Regions from separate parts of the Nocardia spongicola genome, predicted to be linked through region 3. Evidence: predicted binding sites of a transcription regulator. Region 3 holds the regulator's gene; each other region holds the start of a gene.

Region 1 (6,691 bases), on a different contig from region 3:
AGTGCGTCTACTTCCCCCGCCGAGCGGGCCTCGACGTTCAACCTGAGCAGTGGCTCGGTATTCGACGCACGCAGGTTGAACCAGGCGTTGTCGGCCAGTTGTACCGTCACCCCGTCCAGTCGGTCCACCGAATGCGCCCGGTCGGTGAATGCCTCGATCACGGCCAGCGTCCGCTCGTCGGCATCGGACACGGTGGAGTTGATCTCGCCGGAGGCCGCGTAGTTGGTGTACGACGACATCAGTTCCGATATCGTCCGGTCCTTCTCGCCGAGCGCGGCCAGTACGTGCAGCGCGGCGAGCATACCGGAATCAGCGCCCCAGAAGTCCCGGAAGTAGTAGTGCGCGGAATGCTCGCCGCCGAAGACGGCCCCGGTGGCAGCCATCTCCTGTTTGATGAACGAGTGGCCGACCCTGGTACGTACCGGGGTTCCGCCGAGTTCGTGTACCAGCTCGGGCACCGCGCGCGAGGTGATCAGGTTGTGGATGATCACCGCGCCCGGCTCTTCGGCGAGTTCCCGTTCGGCGACGAGGGCGGTGATCGCCGATGGTGACACCGGATCGCCGTTCTGGTCGACGACGAAGCAGCGGTCGGCGTCGCCGTCGAAGGCGAGGCCGATATCCGCGCCCGCGTCCTGGACCAGCTTCTGCAGATCCACCAGGTTCGCCGGGTCCAGCGGGTTGGCCTCGTGGTTCGGGAAACTACCGTCCAGTTCGAAATACAGTGGCGCGATGGTCACCTGCGGCAGTGCGCCGAGTACCGCGGGAACGGTGTGGCCACCCATGCCGTTGCCCGCGTCCACGGCGATGGTGAGCGGGCGGATATCGCCGAGATCCACCAGACTGCGCAGGAAGGCCGCGTAGTCGGCCAGCAGATCGAGTTCTGTCGAGGTACCGCGGGCGCCGGGGTACTCGGGTACGCCCGCGATCAATTCGTTCTTGATGTCGGCCAAGCCGGTGTCCTGGCCGACCGGAAGCGCCTTGGCCCGGCACATCTTGATGCCGTTGTAGCGGGCCGGGTTGTGGCTCGCGGTGAACATGGCACCTGGACAGTCCAGATGCCCGGAGGCGAAATACAACTGGTCGGTCGAGGCGAGGCCGATGTGCACCACATCGAGCCCCTGACCGAGCACGCCGTCGGCGAAGGCGGCCGAGAGCCCGGGCGAGGAGTCCCGCATATCGTGTCCGATGACGATTCGGCCCGCGCCCTCCGCGCGCATCAGCCGGGCGAAGGACGCACCGACATCCTCGACGAATTCCGCGTCGATCTGATCACCGACCACACCGCGAACGTCGTAAGCCTTGATCACCGCGTTTACGAACTCGGCGGAGCGAGCGACTGTCATGCCCAACACCCTAGTGGTTGCGCTGGGCCGGTCCGACACCGTCCCGGTCCGATCAGGACGGTGGGTCCGGAAGAACGCGCAGATGGCCGCGGCGACCGGTGCGGCCGGTACGGGTGGTGCGGGGTTGGGGCGCGTAGTCCTGGTAGCCGCGCTGCTCGCGTTCGGGTGGCCTGCGCCGCAGCCCGGCCTCCCGCACAGCTTCGGCGAGCGCGGTCAGATCGTCGTCATCCGGTGTGCTGGAGGAGAATCCGCCCTCATGGCGAACCATCTCCCAGCCCTTCGGCGCGGTAATCCGTGAGCCGTGTGTCGCGCAGAGATCCCAGGAGTGTGGTTCGGCGACTGTCGCGAGTGGTCCGACCACCGCCGTCGAATCCGAGTACACATAGGTGAGCGTCGCGACAGCCGGATTCTTACAGCCAGGTCGGCAGCAACGACGCATGGGAAGCACGCCGATGAGAGTAACCGCCCCGGCCTGTCGATGGGGACAGACACGCTCGAAGAATCTCGGTCCGCGCTCATCCGGCGTCCGGATCGATCACATCCGGGTCGACGCCGAGGTAGGTCGCGACCTGTTGGACCAGTACCTCGCGCAGCAGGTCGAGGAGATCTTCCGGATCGTCGGCACGGAGTTCGAGTGGTTTGCGGAACAGCACTATCCGTGCGCGGGTAGCCGTGCCGTGCCGGTCGACGCCTGCCGGGATGAGCCGAGACAGCGGTACCGGACCGTCGGCGACGACCTCATCCGGCCAGGTGACCGAATCCGGGTGCAGCGGACGAATCTTCGGCACATCATCGACGGCGATATCGAGTTTGGTGAGGCGGTCGTGCCAGCGGGTGTCCAACGGAGCGAACGCCTCCAGCACCAGTCGGTCGAATTTCTGGCCGCGGGTCCGCCACGCCGGCACGGTCGGCGGCAGCATCGGACCGCGTACCCCACGGCCGCGACGGGTCACGGACCGTGCGGTCGGTGGTCGGCGCTTACGGGAACGTGCCATGACACAGAATCTAGGCCAGGTCCCTCGATCAGCCGGTATCGAGTCGGGAGATCCGCCGGAGTCATATCGCGTGCGCTCGGAGCCGCTCGCCCCGCCAGGGCGACTCCGAGCGCACGCGGATGTCCGTCAGCCGATACCGCGCTTGAGTCTGCGGCGCTCCCGTTCGGAGAGTCCACCCCAGATACCGAAACGCTCATCGTGCGCGAGCGCGTACTCCAGGCATTCGTCGCGTACCTCGCAGCCCATGCAGATCCGTTTCGCCTCGCGGGTCGAGCCGCCCTTCTCCGGGAAGAACGCCTCCGGATCGGTCTGCGCGCACAGGGCACGCTCCTGCCATTGTTCTTCGATGGAGTCGAACATTTCGTCGAAGCCGACCGCCACCAGATTGAGCTGAGGGGCCGCGACTCCGTCACCCCCCTCCAAGTCCTTCCGGCCGTTGTCTGCGCAGACGCCACGTGCTGCGCCTGCTGTGGAATCGGTCGGCGAGACCATCTCGTTGGCCATCGCTCCGCCTCCTCACTGTGTGTTAGCGCAGAATGATTCTTTCCGTCGGACCAACGTGTGCGCCGACGGCCATACCCCGCGACGTTGTCCCGCGGACGCCTCCGAGCTTGTCATCCCGATGCTCGCCATCTCGCCGATACTCATCATCCGATGCGAACATCTGTTCGAAAAACTGCTCGCGCCTTGACCTTCCGCGCGAGCCCGGAATGACATGACTGTGATTAGACACGCCGGAAGTGTCGATGGTCAAGCCGCCGACGCTATTCCGTTACTATCCGCAGCCGCATTCCGAACCGATCTTGTTCAGTGTAGTAGCAAATGGATGGCAAATTGACTGTGAATCGAACCTGTCGTGTCAACGCATAGGCTGTGTGGATGTGACTGGACAACAAGCGGACACCACGACTGCGCGTGGACCCCGGGTCGCCGTCCTTGTCGGTGGTGTCGGTGGTGCGCGTTTTCTTCGTGGCGTCAGGGAACTACTGCCCGAGGCGGACGTCTCCGCGATCGTCAACGTCGGTGACGACGTCTGGATGCACGGTCTTCGGATCTGTCCTGACCTCGACACCTGCATGTATACCTTGGGTGGCGGTATCGATGTCGAGCGGGGCTGGGGTCGGGCCGGTGAGACCTGGCACGTCAAGGAAGAACTCGCGAAGTATCGCGCTCAGCCGGACTGGTTCGGCTTGGGGGACCGCGATATCGCCACGCATCTGGTTCGGACCGAAATGTTACGCGCCGGGTACCGGCTGTCCGCGGTCACCGAGGCGCTGTGTAATCGGTGGCAACCCGGTGTGAAACTGATCCCGGCAACTGACGATCGGTGTGAAACCCACGTCATTGTCTCGGATCCGGACAACCCTGGCGAACGGCGCGCGATCCATTTCGAGGAGTGGTGGGTTCGGTACCGTGCGAACATCGATACCCATGGATTCGTCACAATTGGTGCTGATGAAGCGAAACCAGCGCCAAATGTGATAGAGATCATAGAATCCGCCGATGTGGTCTTGCTCGCGCCCTCGAACCCTGTCGTGAGCATCGGCGCCATCCTCGCGGTGCCCGGTATTCGCGGCGCTCTGCGCACCACCGCGGCCAAGGTGATCGGCGTATCCGGTGTCATCGATGGAAAGCCACTGCGTGGCATGGCCGATGAGTGCTTGTCGGTACTCGGGGTGGAGACCACGGCCGAGGCGATCGGCCGATACTATGGCGCCCGCTCGGCGACCGGCATTCTGGACGGCTGGCTGATCCACAGCACCGATACCGCCCAGGTGCCAGGTGTCGAGGTGCGCAGTGTGCCCCTATTGATGACCGACCCGCCGACCACCGCCGAAATGGTGCGTCAGGCACTGGATCTCGCTGGAGTCGAGCTGTGACCATACCGAGCGACCACGCGGCGCGGGAATTGCGTATCCTGCCCATCACCGGACTTCCGGAATTCCGGCCCGGTGCGGATCTCGCCGAACATATCGCGCGGTGTGCCCCCTGGCTGGCCGATGGTGACGTGCTCGTGGTCACCAGCAAGATCGTCGCGAAGGTCGAAGGGCGTATCGTGTCCGCGCCGCTGGATCCGGAGGAACGCGATATCGCGCGGCGCGGGCTCGTCGACCAGGAGGCGGTGCGGGTGCTCGCACGTAAGGGCCGTACCTTGATCACCGAGAACAAGCTCGGCATCGTGCAGGCGGCTTCCGGGGTCGACGGTTCGAATGTCGAGCAGGGGGAATTGGTTCTGCTGCCTGCCGACCCGGACGCCAGTGCCGAAGCGCTGCGTGCCGCGCTGGCAGAACGGTTGGGGGTGACGGTCGCGGTGGTCATCACCGACACCATGGGCCGCGCATGGCGCCATGGACAGACCGACGCGGCCGTCGGTGCGGCGGGGTTGCGGGTATTGCACGATTACGCGGGCGCGGTCGACGGTCAGGGCAATGAGCTACAGGTAACCCAGGTCGCTGTGGCCGACGAACTGGCTGCCGCCGCGGACCTGGTGAAGGGCAAGCTCAGTGGCGTGCCGGTCGCGGTGGTGCGTGGACTGTCGATCGACGACGACGGGTCCACCGCCACTGATCTGCTGCGCCGCGGTGCCGAGGACCTGTTCTGGCTCGGTACCGCGGAGGCCATCGAACAAGGGCGGCGCGAGGCGGTCCTGTTGCGTCGCTCGATCCGGCAGTTCGCCGATGAACCGGTGGATCCGGCGCGTATCCGGGCCGCGGTGTCCGTCGCGTTGACCGCGCCCGCACCGCATCACACCCGGCCGGTGCGGTTCGTCTGGCTCCGTGCGCCCGGCCTGCGGGACAGGCTGTTGGCGGAAATGGCGCAGCAGTGGCGTGCCGATCTCGCCGCCGACGGGCTTACGCCGGAGCGGATAGAGCGCCGGGTATCCCGTGGCCGCATCCTTTTCGATGCTCCCGAAGTGATCATCCCGTTTTGTGTGCCGGACGGCGCGCACGATTATCCGGATGAGCGTCGGCGGGCCTGCGAGCGCACCATGTTCACTGTCGCGGTCGGCGCGGCTGTGCAGGGTTTGCTCGTCGCTCTGGCCACAGAAGGGCTCGGCAGCTGCTGGATCGGGTCGACCATTTTCGCACCGGAACTCACCCGCGACATCCTCGGTTTGGCAGGCGACTGGAATCCCTTGGGTGCTATCGCGATCGGGCATCCGCTGGAAGAGCCGGCCCCGCGGCCCGCGCCGGACGCCGGTTCCGGGCTGATCGAACTATGAGGGCATTCGGGGTGGGGGGAGGTGGCCGGTGAGTGCGGCATCGTTGCATGCCTCGGCGACGAGCTTGCTCGAAACCTGGCGTCCGGACACCGATGCGGATCGATCATTACGCGAAGCCATGCTGGCATTCCTCGGCTCGGCACCAGGCGGGTGTTTACGTGCGCACGCGCCAGGGCATATCACCGCCTCCGCGGTGGTCTTCTCGCATGATGGGCGCGAGGTGCTGTTGACCTTGCATCCGCGGGTAGGCCGGTGGATCCAGCTCGGCGGGCATTGCGAGGAACGCGATGACACGGTCGCCGATGCCGCCCTGCGCGAAGCGATAGAGGAATCCGGTATCACGGAGCTGCGGTTGGTGCCGGGATTGTATGGTGCCCAGGCGCATCCGATCACCTGCTCGCTCGGTGTGCCTACCAGGCACCTGGATCTGTTGTTCCGGATCGTCGCCCCGGAAGGGGCGGTGCCGGTGCGCAGCAGCGAGTCCACCGATCTGCGCTGGTGGCCGGTCGACGCGCTACCCGAGGACGCCGACGTTCTGCTGCGCTGAGCTATGACCGAATCGAATAACGGGCCTCAGGGGTACCACACCGTGTGGTGCCCCTGAGGCCCGTGCCGAGCTCTGCCATCGTGCAGATTTACAAATTCATAAATTTGTCTAGACAAACGACAAATATGCGCCTACTGTCCACTTTAGAAGTAATGCACATCACAGTTGTGGTGCTGTAGATGGGAGGCGTCGATGTCGACGGAAGCGGTGCGCCCGATAGAGATGGTTACCTCGGTAGCCGCGGAGAAGGCGGACAGAACCACGGGACGGGTCGAGGTACCCGCATGGCGGGACGGCAAGCGCTATCTGTGGCTATGGGGGCTGTTCGCGCCTGCCGGTCTTTTCACGATCACCCTCCCGCTGATCTGGGCATTCAATGAACTCGGTTGGTACGGCCTGGCTCAGGTGCCGTTCTGGCTCGGGCCGATCCTGATCTACCTGCTGATCCCGCTGGCCGACCTCTTCTTCGGTCCGGACGGCTCCAATCCACCCGATGAGGTGATGGAGTACTTGGAGAACGACAAGTACTACCGCTACCTCACCTATCTGTACCTGCCGTTCCAGTACGCGACGTTGATCATGG
Region 2 (6,691 bases), 120 kb from region 3:
GGCGTGCCGCGGGAACGGCCTGCGATCTCGGCCGCCGCGTCCTCCTCGATACCGAGGCCGAGCAGCTGTGCCGAGCGCTGCAGAATACGCAGTAACTCCTCGGGCTCGTAGAAGTCCATATGTCCGGTGAAACCGAAACGATCGCGCAGCGGACCGGTCAACGCTCCGGAGCGGGTAGTGGCACCGACCAGGGTGAATGGCGCGATATCCAGCGGAATCGACGTCGCGCCAGGCCCTTTGCCGACCACCACGTCGACGCGGAAGTCCTCCATCGCCAAGTAGAGCATCTCTTCGGCGGGACGGGCCATCCGGTGGATCTCGTCGATGAACAACACATCGCCCTCGACCAAGTTGCTGAGCATCGCCGCGAGATCGCCCGCACGTTCCAGCGCGGGACCGGAGGTGATCCGCAACGCGGTGCCGAGCTCCGCGGCGATGATCATCGCCATACTGGTCTTACCGAGCCCGGGCGGACCGGACAGCAGGACATGATCCGGGGTGCCGCCGCGCTGTTTGGCTCCACGCAACACCAGTGCCAGCTGTTCCCGGACTCTGGGCTGGCCGATGAAGTCGTCCAACGATTTCGGGCGCAAGCTCGCCTCGATCTCGCCATCCGACTTCAGGTACCTGGCACTGACCGGCGATTCGGCGGTTTCCTCTTGATGATCCATAGCGTCCTAACGGTTCTTGCCGAGCAGACCGAGCGCGGTACGCAACGCAGTGGAGGTATCGGCGGCCGGTTGATCGGCCAGTACCGTATCGACCGCCTGCTCCGCCTGTTTGGCGACGAAACCGAGCCCGATGAGTGCCTCGACAACCTGATCGCGCACCGGCGTGCGCACCGCGATAGGCACCGATCCTGGCGCACCGGACAGCACCGGAACGAGGTCCACCTTGTCGCGTAGCTCGACCACCATCCGCTCGGCACCGCGCTTGCCGACACCGGGCACCCTGGTCAGGGCGGCGATATTGCTCTCGGCGAGCGCTTTTCGCAGTGCTTCGGGCTCCAGTACGGCGAGCACAGCCATGGCGAGGCGAGGTCCGACGCCGGAAACGGTTTGCAACAAACCGAACAGATCGCGGGCCTCGGTATCGGCGAAACCGTAGAGCGTCATCGAATCCTCGCGGACGATCATCGCGGTATAGAGCCTGGTTTCCGCACCACGGGTGAGCCCGGCCAGCGTGGACGGGGTGGCGTTGAGCCGGTAGCCGACACCGGCCGCCTCGATCACCGCGTGGTCGAGAGCGATCTCGAGCACCTCACCGCGTACCGACGCGATCACCTACGCACCGCCTTCCGTTCCTCGGCCAGTCGTTCCTGGTAACGGCGCCGCGCCGCGGCTGCCTTGGCTTCCGCCGCGGCCATCCGTTCCAGCAACGGCGCCCGCCAGCAATGGCAGATGGCCAGCGCGAGCGCATCCGCCGCATCCGCTGGTTTCGGCGCGGCGGACAGGCCGAGAATCCGGGTGACCATGGCGGTCACCTGCCCCTTGTCCGCGGTGCCATTGCCCGTGACCGCCGCTTTCACCTCGCTCGGAGTATGGAACGCCACGGGGATCTTCCGCCGCGCCGCGGCGAGTGCGATCACCCCACCCGCCTGCGCGGTGCCCATAGCGGTACGGACATTGTGCTGAGCGAAGACACGTTCGATGGCGACCGCCCCCGGTTCGTAGGTGTCCATCCAGCGTTCCGCGGCCTCGGCGACAACGAGCAAGCGCTGCGCCAGATCCATATCTCCAGGAGTGCGAACCACGCCGACCTCCACGGCCGCGACCTTACGCCCTAGACCACCTTCGACGATGCTGAGACCACATCGGGTGAGCCCGGGATCGACACCCATCACCCGCAACGACAGCCCCTCTCACAGACACGAACAACTGTTCGAGAGTCTAGCGGAGACCGGACGCGATGCCCGTGTGCGACACAGTTCGCCGCGCGGCGGGACAGCCGTGACGCGGTGCCGTCAGTCACCGGAGAGCCGACCGGCGAACGCCGCGTACGCCGGATCGTCGAAGAGAACGAAACGGACTTCCGACACCGCCGTAGCACTCGCCCGGACCGCCTCGACGGCGATCCGGGCGCCATCACGTACAGGCCAGCCGAAAGCACCGGTGGAGATAGCCGGGAACGCCACCGACCGCGCACCCAGTTCATCCGCCACACGCAGGGATTCTCGATAACAGGAGGCCAGGAGCGCCGAACGATCCTCGGTGACCGACCACACGGGGCCGACTGTGTGGATAACCCAGCGGGCGGGAAGAAATCCCGCCGTAGTAGCGACCGCGGCACCGGCAGGCAACCCCGCACTGTACCGCGACACTCGCAACCGACGACACTCCGCCAGGATCTCCGGGCCACCGCGGCGATGGATCGCCCCGTCGACTCCCCCACCCCCTGACAGCGACGAGTTCGCCGCGTTGACCACTGCGTCGACCTCTTGTTCTGTGATATCGCCACGCATGATCACCAGTTCGGCCATAGCTGTATCTTGCCTCGATCCCCGACCACACCACCACACCCTGCCGGTAAGGAAGACGGCAGAGAACAGACGAGACATAGAGATGCGTACGAGACATTGCATACGAGATATAGGGCAAGATGGCAACTAAACCAAAGACCTGTTCGGGGCCATAATGTGCAATGCAAAGCAAACTATTAGCTAATCGGAATCCATCGCATTCCGAATCCGCCACGGGCCGGTGGCTCCCACTTCTACCATCTGAGAATGAGCACTATTGCCAAAGCTGTTCTCGAAGGCGGTCCGCACGATCTGCCCACCCGTATCGTGCCGATCACCGCACCGGAAGGCGAGTTGAAGGTCCCGTTCCGGGACGGGTATGAACACTTCCTGCTCACGCAGCGGGAGCGGGACACCAAGGAAGGTCGGTTACGTGTCTACGAATGGTGCGACCGCACCAAGATCGCGGAGTAGACCGAACCCTCCGCTCCGGTAGGCGGCAGCGTCGCCACAGCCGTATCCGAGCACATAACCCCTCGGTCCCGGTACCGATAGGCAGCGCGCTCGGCTTCGACCCGGCGGTAGCGCGGCCCTGGTTCCGGCCGTGTCTGCCGAGCGACGGTACGGGTGCCCGAGATCCGGCCCGCCGTTGCGAGATCCGGGTTCGCGATGACCACGGGACCCGGCCCGCTCACCGCGAACTACCGGATACGCCCTAGTCGTCGAGTTGCGCGAGTACTTCGTCGGAGATATCGACGTTGGTGTAGACGTTCTGCACGTCGTCGCTGTCTTCGAGGGCGTCGACCAGTTTGATCACCTTACGAGCGCCATCGACGTCGACCGCCACCGATACCGAGGGTTGGAACCCGGACTCCGCGGAATCGTAGTCCAGCCCGGCGCTCTGCAACGCGGTGCGCACGGCGACCAGGTCGCTGGGCTCACTGATGACCTCGAACGACTCGCCGAGGTCGTTGACCTCTTCCGCACCTGCGTCGAGCACCGCGAGCAATACATCGTCCTCGGACAGACCGTTCTTCTCCAAGGTGACGATGCCCTTGCGGTGGAACAGATAGGCCACCGAACCGGGGTCGGCCATATTGCCGCCGTTGCGCGTCATCGCGACCCGCACCTCGCCCGCGGCACGGTTGCGATTATCGGTGAGGCACTCGACCAGCACCGCGACACCATTGGGCCCATAGCCCTCGTACATGATGGTCTGCCAGTCGGCGCCGCCCGCCTCCTCGCCACCACCGCGTTTACGGGCGCGCTCGATATTGTCGTTGGGTACCGACGACTTCTTCGCCTTCTGGATGGCGTCGTACAGCGTCGGGTTGCCATCCGGGTCACCGCCACCGGTCCGGGCCGCCACCTCGATGTTCTTGATCAACTTCGCGAACAGCTTGCCGCGCTTGGCGTCGATCGCGGCCTTCTTGTGCTTGGTGGTGGCCCATTTGGAGTGGCCGCTCATTCCCTACTTCCTTCAGGTCGATGGCACGTCTGGTGGTGTCCGTTACCAGCACCGCCGGACGGACAACTTCTTCAGCCTACTCGGACACCTCTTCCGTAGCGGCCCCGGCTAGGCCGCCAGGACCAGGTCCACGAACAGCCGGTGCACCCGCAGATCACCGGTCACCTCGGGATGGAACGAGGTCGCGAGGACATTACCTTGCCGTACCGCCACGATCCGGCCTGCGGCGGGGCCATCCGCGACGGTGGCGAGCACCTCGACATCCGGACCTGCCCGCTCGACCCATGGCGCGCGGATGAACACCGCGCGGACCGGTCCATCAGTCAAGCCCGCGAAGGAAAGATCAGTCTCGAACGAATCGACCTGGCGACCGAACGCATTGCGGCGCACCGTCATATCGATACCGGACAGATGCTCGGCGTCCGGCCGGGTATCGAGCACTTCCGAAGCGAGCAGAATCATGCCCGCGCACGAACCGAAGGCGGGCATCCCCTCCCGCAGCCGAGCGCGCAGTGGCTCGAGCAACTCGAAGGCGCCGAGCAGCTTGCTGATCGCTGTCGACTCACCGCCCGGCAGTATCAGCGCGTCCACCGCGGCCAGCTCGGTCGCCCGACGGACCAGGACGGGCTCGGCGCCGCACCGCTCCAGCGCCGCGACATGCTCTCGGACGTCACCCTGTAAGGCGAGCACCCCGATGGTGGGACGAGACTGCGTCTGTTCTGCGTCGGCGGCGGATGCGACGACCGGGGTAACGTTCACGCCGGAAAGCTTACGAGCCGTACTGATGTGGGCGTACTCACAGCCGTTATCGCATACGCGGTCGCTTCGACTTCTTCTCCAGCCCGAAGGCGGTGGATTCCGGGTTCGCACCCGAGGTTTCCTGTGTCACACCACGCCGCGCCGATGCCCCGGCGTTCCGCTCGGTGCGCGACAGCAGACGCGGCGCCAGGGCATTCCCAGGACGCACACCGTTCAGCCCTCGCGGTGGGTACGGATCAGCCCTTCCTGAACCACGGCGGCGACCAGCGCACCCGCGCGGGAGAAGATCTTGCCGCCGGTCAGCGCGCGACCGAAACCGGCCGAGGGGGAGGACTGATCGTAGAGCAACCACTCATCGGCCCGGAAAGGCTGCAAGAACCACATCGCGTGGTCCAGAGAGGCGTTCTGGGTCCGCTCATCGGGATGGGTGACCTTCGAAGAACCGAGCAGCGTCATATCGCTCATATAAGCGAGGGTGCACACATGCACCAGCGGATCATCAGGCAGCTGATGCCGGTAACGAAACCACACCTGCTGCTGGGAAACCATCCCGTCCCGCTTGGACACGTCTTCCTGGGGCACCATACGGATGTCCCAGTGCTCCCATTCCCGCATCATCCACAGCCGTTCGGGGCTCATCGTGGTGCTCGCGTCGGGCAGCTCCTCCGGCGCGGGTACCTCGGGCATATGGTCCTGATGCTCGGGCCCCTCATCGCCTGCGTGAAAGGAAGCCGCCATGGTGAAAATCGCCGCGCCGTCCTGGATACCGGTCACCCGCCTGGTGCAGAACGAACGTCCGTCCCTGATGCGCTCGACCTGATAGACGGTGCGCTCCTGCGGATTCCCCGGACGCAAAAAATATCCGTGCAGTGAGTGCACCTGGAATCGCGGTTCCACCGTCCGAACTGCCGAGACGAGAGCCTGGCCGGCAACCTGCCCGCCGAACGTACGCGGGAGCTGGGTCTTGGTGGACGCGCCGCGGAAAATGTCCCGCTCGAGCCGCTCTATCTCCAGCGCTTCTTCGATTGTCGCCATGCGGTGAGACTATCCCGGCCACTGCCGCCGATATCGCTCGGCTACAGCTGATGCCGGGTAGGCCGCTGCTACCTGCGCAGCGGCCTACCCGTCATGCTGTCGTACTCAGCGCAGTTGTGCTCACCAACCGCGCTCGGCCAGCCGATGCGGCTGCGCGATGTCCTCGACATTGATCCCGACCATGGCCTCGCCGAGGCCACGCGACACCTTGGCCAGCACGTCAGGATCATCGTAGAAGGTGGTGGCCTTGACGATCGCGGCGGCGCGCTGCGCCGGATTCCCGGACTTGAAGATGCCGGACCCGACGAACACGCCCTCGGCGCCGAGCTGCATCATCATCGCCGCATCGGCCGGGGTGGCGATGCCACCCGCGGTGAACAGCACCACGGGCAGCTTGCCGGTCGACGCGACCTCACGGACCAGCTCATAGGGCGCCTGCAACTCCTTCGCCGCGACGAACAGTTCGTCCTCGGGCAGAGACGCCAGCCTGCGCAATTCCTGGCGGATCTTACGCATATGTGTGGTCGCATTGGACACATCGCCGGTACCCGCCTCGCCCTTGGAGCGGATCATGGCCGCGCCCTCGGTGATACGGCGCAGCGCCTCACCCAGGTTGGTGGCGCCACAGACGAACGGCACAGTGAAGTTCCACTTATCGATGTGGTTGGCGTAATCGGCCGGGGTGAGGACCTCGGACTCGTCGATGTAATCCACACCGAGGCTCTGCAGAATCTGCGCCTCCACGAAGTGGCCGATACGGGCCTTCGCCATGACCGGAATCGAGACGGCGGAAATGATGCCATCGATCATGTCCGGGTCGCTCATCCTGGACACGCCGCCCTGCGCGCGAATATCGGCCGGAACGCGCTCCAGCGCCATCACCGCGACCGCACCGGCATCCTCGGCGATCTTGGCCTGCTCCGGCGTGACGACATCCATGATCACCCCGCCCTTGAGCATCTCGGCCATAC
Region 3 (6,691 bases):
GTTGATCAAACCTTATGAGTGCGCGGCATTCGGCAAACAGTGCACGCCGCGTAATCCTCTTGGCGCCACCATGGTTTCCGCCGAAGGCGCATGCGCCGCCTACTACTTGTACCGGCGCCTCGACCTGCCGGCGGAGGTGGCGCATGCCTGAGGAGGATACCGTCCCGGTGCCGATCGATATGGCGGGCTGGGTCTGCCCGATGCCGCTGCGGAACGCGCCGAATATCGTGATGGGGCACGGTGGTGGCGGTGCGATGTCCGGTGAGCTGATCGAGCATCTGTTCCTGCCCGCGTTCGGCCAGGCCGCGCATACCGACCTCGGCGATGCGGCGGTGGTCACCTTAGGTGGTGCGCGGCTGGCGTTCTCCACGGATTCGTTCGTGGTACAGCCGACCGTCTTTCCCGGTGGCACGATCGGTGAGCTCGCGGTCAACGGCACGGTGAACGATCTGGCCATGTCCGGGGCGCGGCCGATGGTGTTGTCGACTGCTTTCATCCTGGAGGAAGGCACCGCGCTGGCCGATATCGCGCATATCGCTCGAGCGCTCGGCACGGCTGCGCTGGCCGCGGAGGTCCAGCTGGTCACCGGCGATACCAAGGTGGTCGATGCCGGGCACGGCGACGGGATCTACCTCAATACCGCTGGAATCGGTGTGGTCGCCCCCGAGGTCGATATCCGGCCGCAGCGTGCGACCCCTGGTGATGTCGTGTTGATCAGTGGTGATATCGGCGTACACGGTATCGCGGTGCTCAGCTGCCGCGAAGGACTGGAATTCGGCACCACCGTACTCAGCGATACCGCGCCGCTGCACGGATTGGTCGCCACCATGCTCGACACCGGCGCCGATGTGCACGTACTGCGCGATCCCACCCGTGGCGGTGTCGCGGCATCGCTCAACGAGATCGCGCGCGCCGCGAAGGTCGGCGTGATGCTGGACGAGCGGTGCCTTCCGGTGCCCGCCGCGGTGCGCGACGCGTGTGGACTGCTCGGGCTGGATCCGTTGTATGTGGCCAATGAGGGCAAGTTGTTGGCGTTCGTCGCTGCAGAGGACGCCGAGCGGGTGCTCGCGGCGATGCGGGAACATCCGCTCGGCGGTCAGGCCGCGGCCATCGGCCGGTGTGTCGGTGAGCATCCCGGAATGGTGGTGGCCCGCACGGCTCTCGGCGGAACGCGGGTGGTCGACCTGCCCGCGGGGGAACAACTACCGCGGATCTGCTGATGTCTAGTGGGGCGGAGATGTTCGCGCGGTATGCCTATGCTCCCAATCAGCTCGGCTACTGCGGCCCAGCCGATGCGGCCGTATTGCGGGGCGGATCGGATGAGCAGGTGCGGGCGGTGGCACGCCGGTTCACCGGAGCATGGCCCTATCTGCGCGTAATGGCCGCGCTCACCGGCATCGCCGATCCGTTGGACCGCAGCCTCGTCGAGTCCTATTGGTTGGGCGGCGGGGTCGGCGCGGACCTGGACCCCGGTGAGTTCACCGCCGCGCTGCTGGCGCTGCTCGGTCCGCTCGCAGGCGGGTACTGGACGCATCTGACCCCGCGGTTGGCCGCGGAGGCCGCGGCCAACCATTGCTTCCATGTCTTCGGCGTGTACCCGTGGTCCCGGCTGCTTCGGTGCGGCAGCGGACACCCCGTGCGGGTGCTCGACAGCTGCCGGATCACCTGGGGGACAGTGCTCGAGCGCGCCGATACCGAGATCACGCTGCGGTGCAGTGGGCTCGACTGGGATGGCAGGCGGCTGTCGCTGTCCGCGGAAACGGTACGGTCCGTGCCGATCCGGGTGGCCGGCTACGCCGCGGTGCCCGATGTGGCGCCGGGGGAGCGGGTCGCGGTGCACTGGGGGCGGCTGTGCGGTCGCTTGGACGATCTCCAGGTGGATGCGCTGGAAGCGGGGACGATGCGCCAGTTGGAGGTCACCAACCGGCGGCTCGCCATACGTGGATGAGGCAGGCGTCGTCAGATCTTGCGGATGACCGTGACGACTTTGCCGAGGATCTGGGCGTCGTTGCCGGGGATCGGCTCGAAGACCGGATTGTGCGGCAGCAACCAGATGTCCTTGCCGGTGCGTTTGAAGGTCTTCACCGTGGCCTCGCCTTCGATCATCGCCGCGACGATATCGCCGTTGTCGGCGACGTTCTGTTGCCGCACGACTACCCAGTCGCCATCGCAGATCGCGGCGTCGACCATGGACTGGCCGACGACTTTCAGCAGGAACAGTGAACCGTCACCGACCAGTTCGCGCGGCAGCGGGAAGACGTCTTCGACGGCCTGTTCGGCCAGGATCGGGCCACCGGCGGCGATCCGTCCGAGGACCGGGACGAACGCGGGTATCGGCTGTTCGGCCTCGCCGGTGTCCTCGGCGCGAGCAGCCGTGACGACCGGCAGGTTGGTCACCGAACGCACCACCTCGTCCAAGCCTCGGACATCCACCGCGCGTGGCCGGTTCGGATCACGCCGCAGATAGCCCTTGCGCTCCAGGGCGCGCAGCTGATGGGCGACCGAGGAGGTGGAGGTGAGTCCCACGGCATCACCGATCTCGCGGATGCTCGGGGGATAACCGCGCTCGCTGACCGACGTGCGGATCACCTCCAGTACTTTGCGCTGGCGTACGGTGAGTTCCGCTCCGGTACCCGCCGAGTCGACGCCGTCGCCGGTCTCGTCGCTGGTATCGCCCGTGTGCCTCACCACAACCGCCTCTCCTGCTGTATCCGGCCGATCCGTGCCCGGCGCGTGTCCCATGACCTTCGTGTCCGGGTTCTTCGAATCTAGTCCGGCCGGGTCGATGTATCAAACATCTGTTCGACGTATGTCGGGCGTTTCTACTGACTTCGTCGGCCGGGCGTGGTAGAAATCGAACACCAGTTTTTCGAACATATGATCGAACATCTATGTGATCGAACATCGGCTGGATGCGAGTTCGAACGAACGGCATCGGCTCGAACGGCATCGGCTCGAACGGTAACGGAGCGCCTACCACGGAGGTTTGTCCGATGAGCACTGCGATCAGCAACATCACCCCGATCGGTGGTATCACCGTGCCGACCGGCGATACCACTCTGCCGACCGGCAGCGGTACCCCACCGACCGGTGACATCATCCCATCGGCAGGCACGGTGCGCGCGGAGTTCGCTCCTCGTGTCGCGGGCCGGTATCCGGGGGAGGAGGCGTCAAGAGGTGATACCGATCAGTGGATACCGCGTGCCGGGGTTCGTTCGCGGACAGTGGTCTCCGCGCATCGATCTGTTGTCGATCGGCGACCGCGCGATATGCGTCCGGGTAGTGGATTCGCGGTATACGACAGTGATGCGAAGACTTTCGTCGCCCGGCGTGCCTGCGTGGTGGATCCGATGCGTCGTGTCGAGCGCGCGCAGATCGGTTTCGCCGCGCTCGCCATCGCCGCGTTACTCACTGCCTTGGTGGTAGTGGGACTGATCGTGGTGGCACATATGCGGGCGGGGGATTGGGGTAGCGCTCCCGGCGGATCCACCCCAACGGTGGTTGACGGCACCGGAGGGGCTGGGGCTGTGCGGGTGGGCTGACCGGCGGTGTGGATATCGAATTCGGCCGGAATTGCCAAGCGCCGCATAGCAACCTGTTGTTACGGTACCGGCGATACGACCTGGGAGTCATCGTCCGAACGATGGCCGCCATCACGATGTCGAGGATCGGCAGCATATGACCTGCTTCGCCACCGGCCGCTCGGCCGGCATCTTCGTCCGAGCCGCCGTACTGTCGCTGTGTCTGGTATTCGGATCGGGCACCTTGCCTGCCGCGCAAGCACAACCCACGTACCTGGCCTATCTCGATCTGCCCGAGGTCAACGGGGACGGGACCGGTGCGGGCGGCCTCAATCCGCTGCTACCGCTGGAGGAATCGGCTCTCGCGCAGGCAGTGCGGCAGGCGCGGGCCGCAGGCGTTGCGCCGCGCCGATACGCGACACTGCTGCAGCAGTACTGGTTGGTGGTCGCCACCCGCAACGCTGATATCGACTTGGCCGCATGGGATCCGGGCCGCGGCGCACAGGCCAATGAACGCACCTTCGTTCAGGTGTACGTCAATTATCTGCGGTTGACCACTGAGCATCCGGGGTTCTACTGGGCAGGCCTGGCCGGGATCGCGGGCGGATCGTTCGCCTCCGGATTCTTCGATATGGACGATGTGGGCGCGGTGCTGGACGTACCTGGTATCCATCGGCTCGGTAACGCGGTGGCCGATGTGATCCGTGCGACCCCGCCGGATCCGGTGCGCGCCCTACCGGAGGACATCCGGCTACTGGCTACCGAGGGTGCGCGCCTGAGTGCTGAGGATATCGCTTGGTACCAGCACCGGTTGATGATCATGCAGAAGCACATCTTCACCGATCTGGTTCCGATGCACGAGGCGTACCTCGCGCTCGGTATGCCGGGGATCGAGGAGATGTACGAGGCGGGGGTGCTCGACGACGATCTGCGCACCGGTTGGCACTCCCTCGCCGCGGGTACTGAGGACGGCTATATCGATGCCCTGATCCGGATGACCGATCGGGAGCAGAACCGCGTTATCGCGGACCAATGGGACGAGACCGCGGCAGGCCGCGCACCCATCGGCCGGGTTCTCACCTATGTCAGCACTGTCGCAGGCAAACCCGCGGTCCCCGGCGTCCGCGCACCCGGTGTATTCGCGCCTACGGTGGTGCGTGCCGAGGTCGCGGGGCACAGTCTGCTCCTTCGTACCCCGCTGCCCGCCTTCAACTGGGCCGATCGCGTCGACCGATGGGATTACATCACCGCCGATCTGGTGCCGCGCCACATCGACATGGTGACCGATCCGGTCCTGGCGAGCGCAGTGCTCGGCGAGTCGTTCCAGAGCATGCTCGCCCGTGGCCGCCTCGCCGCACGGCTACCGGACCTGCTCGCAGATCTGACCGCGCAGTGGCAGATTGTCGGATGACCCCGTCTGCCGGACGGTAGCCGGGGTGAGTGAGATAATCCGGGTACTCGGACGGGTATCCTCGAAGTGTTATGCGGATATTCCGCGTGTCCTACACGGAATGTCCAGTGCCAGGGTATAGACCTCGATACATGTGCTCGCCGGACCGATCACCGCGATCGGTGGGAGGTCCGGACGCGAGTACGCGCATCGACGAAGGATTTTTCGGATGCATTGCCCGTACTGCCGACACCCGGACTCCCGGGTCGTGGACTCACGCGAGGCCGACGAAGGCGCGGCCATTCGCCGTCGTCGCGCGTGCCCGCAGTGTGGGCGACGGTTCACCACGGTGGAAACCGCGATCCTGTCCGTGGTCAAGCGGAGCGGGGTTACCGAGCCGTTCAGTCGCGAGAAGGTCATTCGTGGCGTGCGACGAGCGTGCCAAGGCCGGGAAGTCGACGATGACGCGCTGAACCTGCTGGCACAGCAGGTGGAAGACACCGTGCGTGCCACAGGTGCTCCTGAGGTGCCGAGCCATGAGGTGGGCCTGGCCATCCTCGGGCCGCTGCGTGATCTGGACGAGGTGGCTTACCTGCGGTTCGCCTCGGTTTATCGGTCGTTCACCTCCGCCGAGGATTTCGAACAGGAGATCCAACAGATGCGTCAGGCGCGTGCCGAGGCGTTGTCGGCCGCCGACTGACTCAGCGCCGCACTCCCGCGATCGCCTTCTCGATCCGCTTGGCCGATACGGGGAAGGACGTGCCGACCTGTTGTGCGAACAGACTGATGCGCAGTTCCTCGAGCATCCACCAGATATCGGTGATCGCTCGGGTGTGCCTTCGGTGCTCCGGTAGCGAATCGACCAGGCGGTTGTAGGAGGCCAGTGCCCGGTCGAGTTCGGTCATCCCCTGACGATCGCGCGCTGCCGAGCCGGGCAATGCCTGTAGGCGCAGCAGCGCCGCCCGCAGATAGCGGGGCAGCTCGCGCAACCTGATAGCACCCCATTCGGAGATGAAACCACGGAACACCAGGTTGTCGAGTTGATCACGCACATCCTCGGCGATATCGCGCTCGCGGACCTGTGCCAGTGTGGCCGAAACCTGGTTGGCGGTAGCGAGAACCGGAACCACCGAACGAAGAACACTGGTGACGGTGGCGGTGAAATCAGGGCGGATCCGGGCGAGGAGCGCGTCGAACTCCGCCGGGTCACGCACCGGACCACCCGCGGCGGCGAGGAGTTCGTCAGCGGCAGCCGCGCGGCAATCGTCCAGTAGTGCCTCCAAGGAACCATAAGGATTCTGGCTCAGTGCAAGCCGATCCGCGGGCGACAGGCCTGCGGTGACGGCACGGGCCGATACCGGCAAGGCGTGTAGCAACAGCGCTCTGGTGCCAGAACGCATCGCGGTGGCCTGCTCGGCGGGGGAGCTGAGCACCCGGACCGCCACCCCTTCGCCCTCGGCGACCAGCGCGGGATATCCGGTAACGGTCTGCCCGGCCACTGTCCGGCGCACCGTCGGCGCGACGGTGCCGAGTGATTCGGTGGTCCACACAGTGGCAGGCGGGCGTTCCACCCCGGCGGCAGCCTTGGCGACCGATGCGGATACTTGCTCGGCCAGACCGTTTTTGAGCGCGGCGAGGCTTTTGCCGCGAGCCAGCGTGGCACCGTCGTCGCCGATGACCGCGAAGGTCATCCGCAGGTGATCTGGTAGTAGGGCAGGATCGAAGTCGCTCGCAGCGATCGGAACCGAACCGAGGCGGGACAGCTCGCGCGCCAGTCCGG

Evidence for each region. Region 3 encodes LexA, which represses DNA repair genes until DNA is damaged. Its sites were predicted from a motif close to CGAACANNTGTTCG; they were not measured.
Region 1: the regulator LexA is predicted to act here: its motif matches at 2,996-3,009, upstream of cofD (2-phospho-L-lactate transferase).
Region 2: the regulator LexA is predicted to act here: its motif matches at 1,871-1,884, upstream of ruvC (crossover junction endodeoxyribonuclease RuvC).

What each region holds. Positions count from the first base shown of each region.
Region 1 is NZ_JBJZOO010000003.1:252,093-258,783, forward strand. Features, by position in the region: gene ACL02S_RS09005 (phosphomannomutase/phosphoglucomutase) at 1-1,343, opposite strand, end outside; gene ACL02S_RS09010 (DUF3499 domain-containing protein) at 1,396-1,782, opposite strand; gene ACL02S_RS09015 (metallopeptidase family protein) at 1,859-2,338, opposite strand; gene ACL02S_RS09020 (WhiB family transcriptional regulator) at 2,465-2,698, opposite strand; gene cofD (2-phospho-L-lactate transferase) at 3,220-4,218, shown strand; gene ACL02S_RS09030 (coenzyme F420-0:L-glutamate ligase) at 4,215-5,561, shown strand; gene ACL02S_RS09035 (NUDIX hydrolase) at 5,590-6,108, shown strand; gene ACL02S_RS09040 (alkane 1-monooxygenase) at 6,331-6,691, shown strand, end outside.
Region 2 is NZ_JBJZOO010000001.1:1,017,450-1,024,140, forward strand. Features, by position in the region: gene ruvB (Holliday junction branch migration DNA helicase RuvB) at 1-671, opposite strand, end outside; gene ruvA (Holliday junction branch migration protein RuvA) at 678-1,283, opposite strand; gene ruvC (crossover junction endodeoxyribonuclease RuvC) at 1,280-1,849, opposite strand; gene ACL02S_RS04400 (O-acetyl-ADP-ribose deacetylase) at 1,964-2,479, opposite strand; gene ACL02S_RS04405 (DUF5988 family protein) at 2,726-2,932, shown strand; gene ACL02S_RS04410 (YebC/PmpR family DNA-binding transcriptional regulator) at 3,174-3,926, opposite strand; gene pdxT (pyridoxal 5'-phosphate synthase glutaminase subunit PdxT) at 4,035-4,685, opposite strand; gene ACL02S_RS04420 (acyl-CoA thioesterase) at 4,899-5,720, opposite strand; gene pdxS (pyridoxal 5'-phosphate synthase lyase subunit PdxS) at 5,841-6,691, opposite strand, start outside.
Region 3 is NZ_JBJZOO010000001.1:1,134,946-1,141,636, reverse strand. Features, by position in the region: gene hypD (hydrogenase formation protein HypD) at 1-151, shown strand, start outside; gene hypE (hydrogenase expression/formation protein HypE) at 144-1,220, shown strand; gene ACL02S_RS04910 (DUF6390 family protein) at 1,220-1,948, shown strand; gene lexA (transcriptional repressor LexA) at 1,960-2,688, opposite strand; gene ACL02S_RS04900 (hypothetical protein) at 2,994-3,542, shown strand; gene ACL02S_RS04895 (hypothetical protein) at 3,679-4,932, shown strand; gene nrdR (transcriptional regulator NrdR) at 5,141-5,611, shown strand; gene hrpA (ATP-dependent RNA helicase HrpA) at 5,613-6,691, opposite strand, start outside.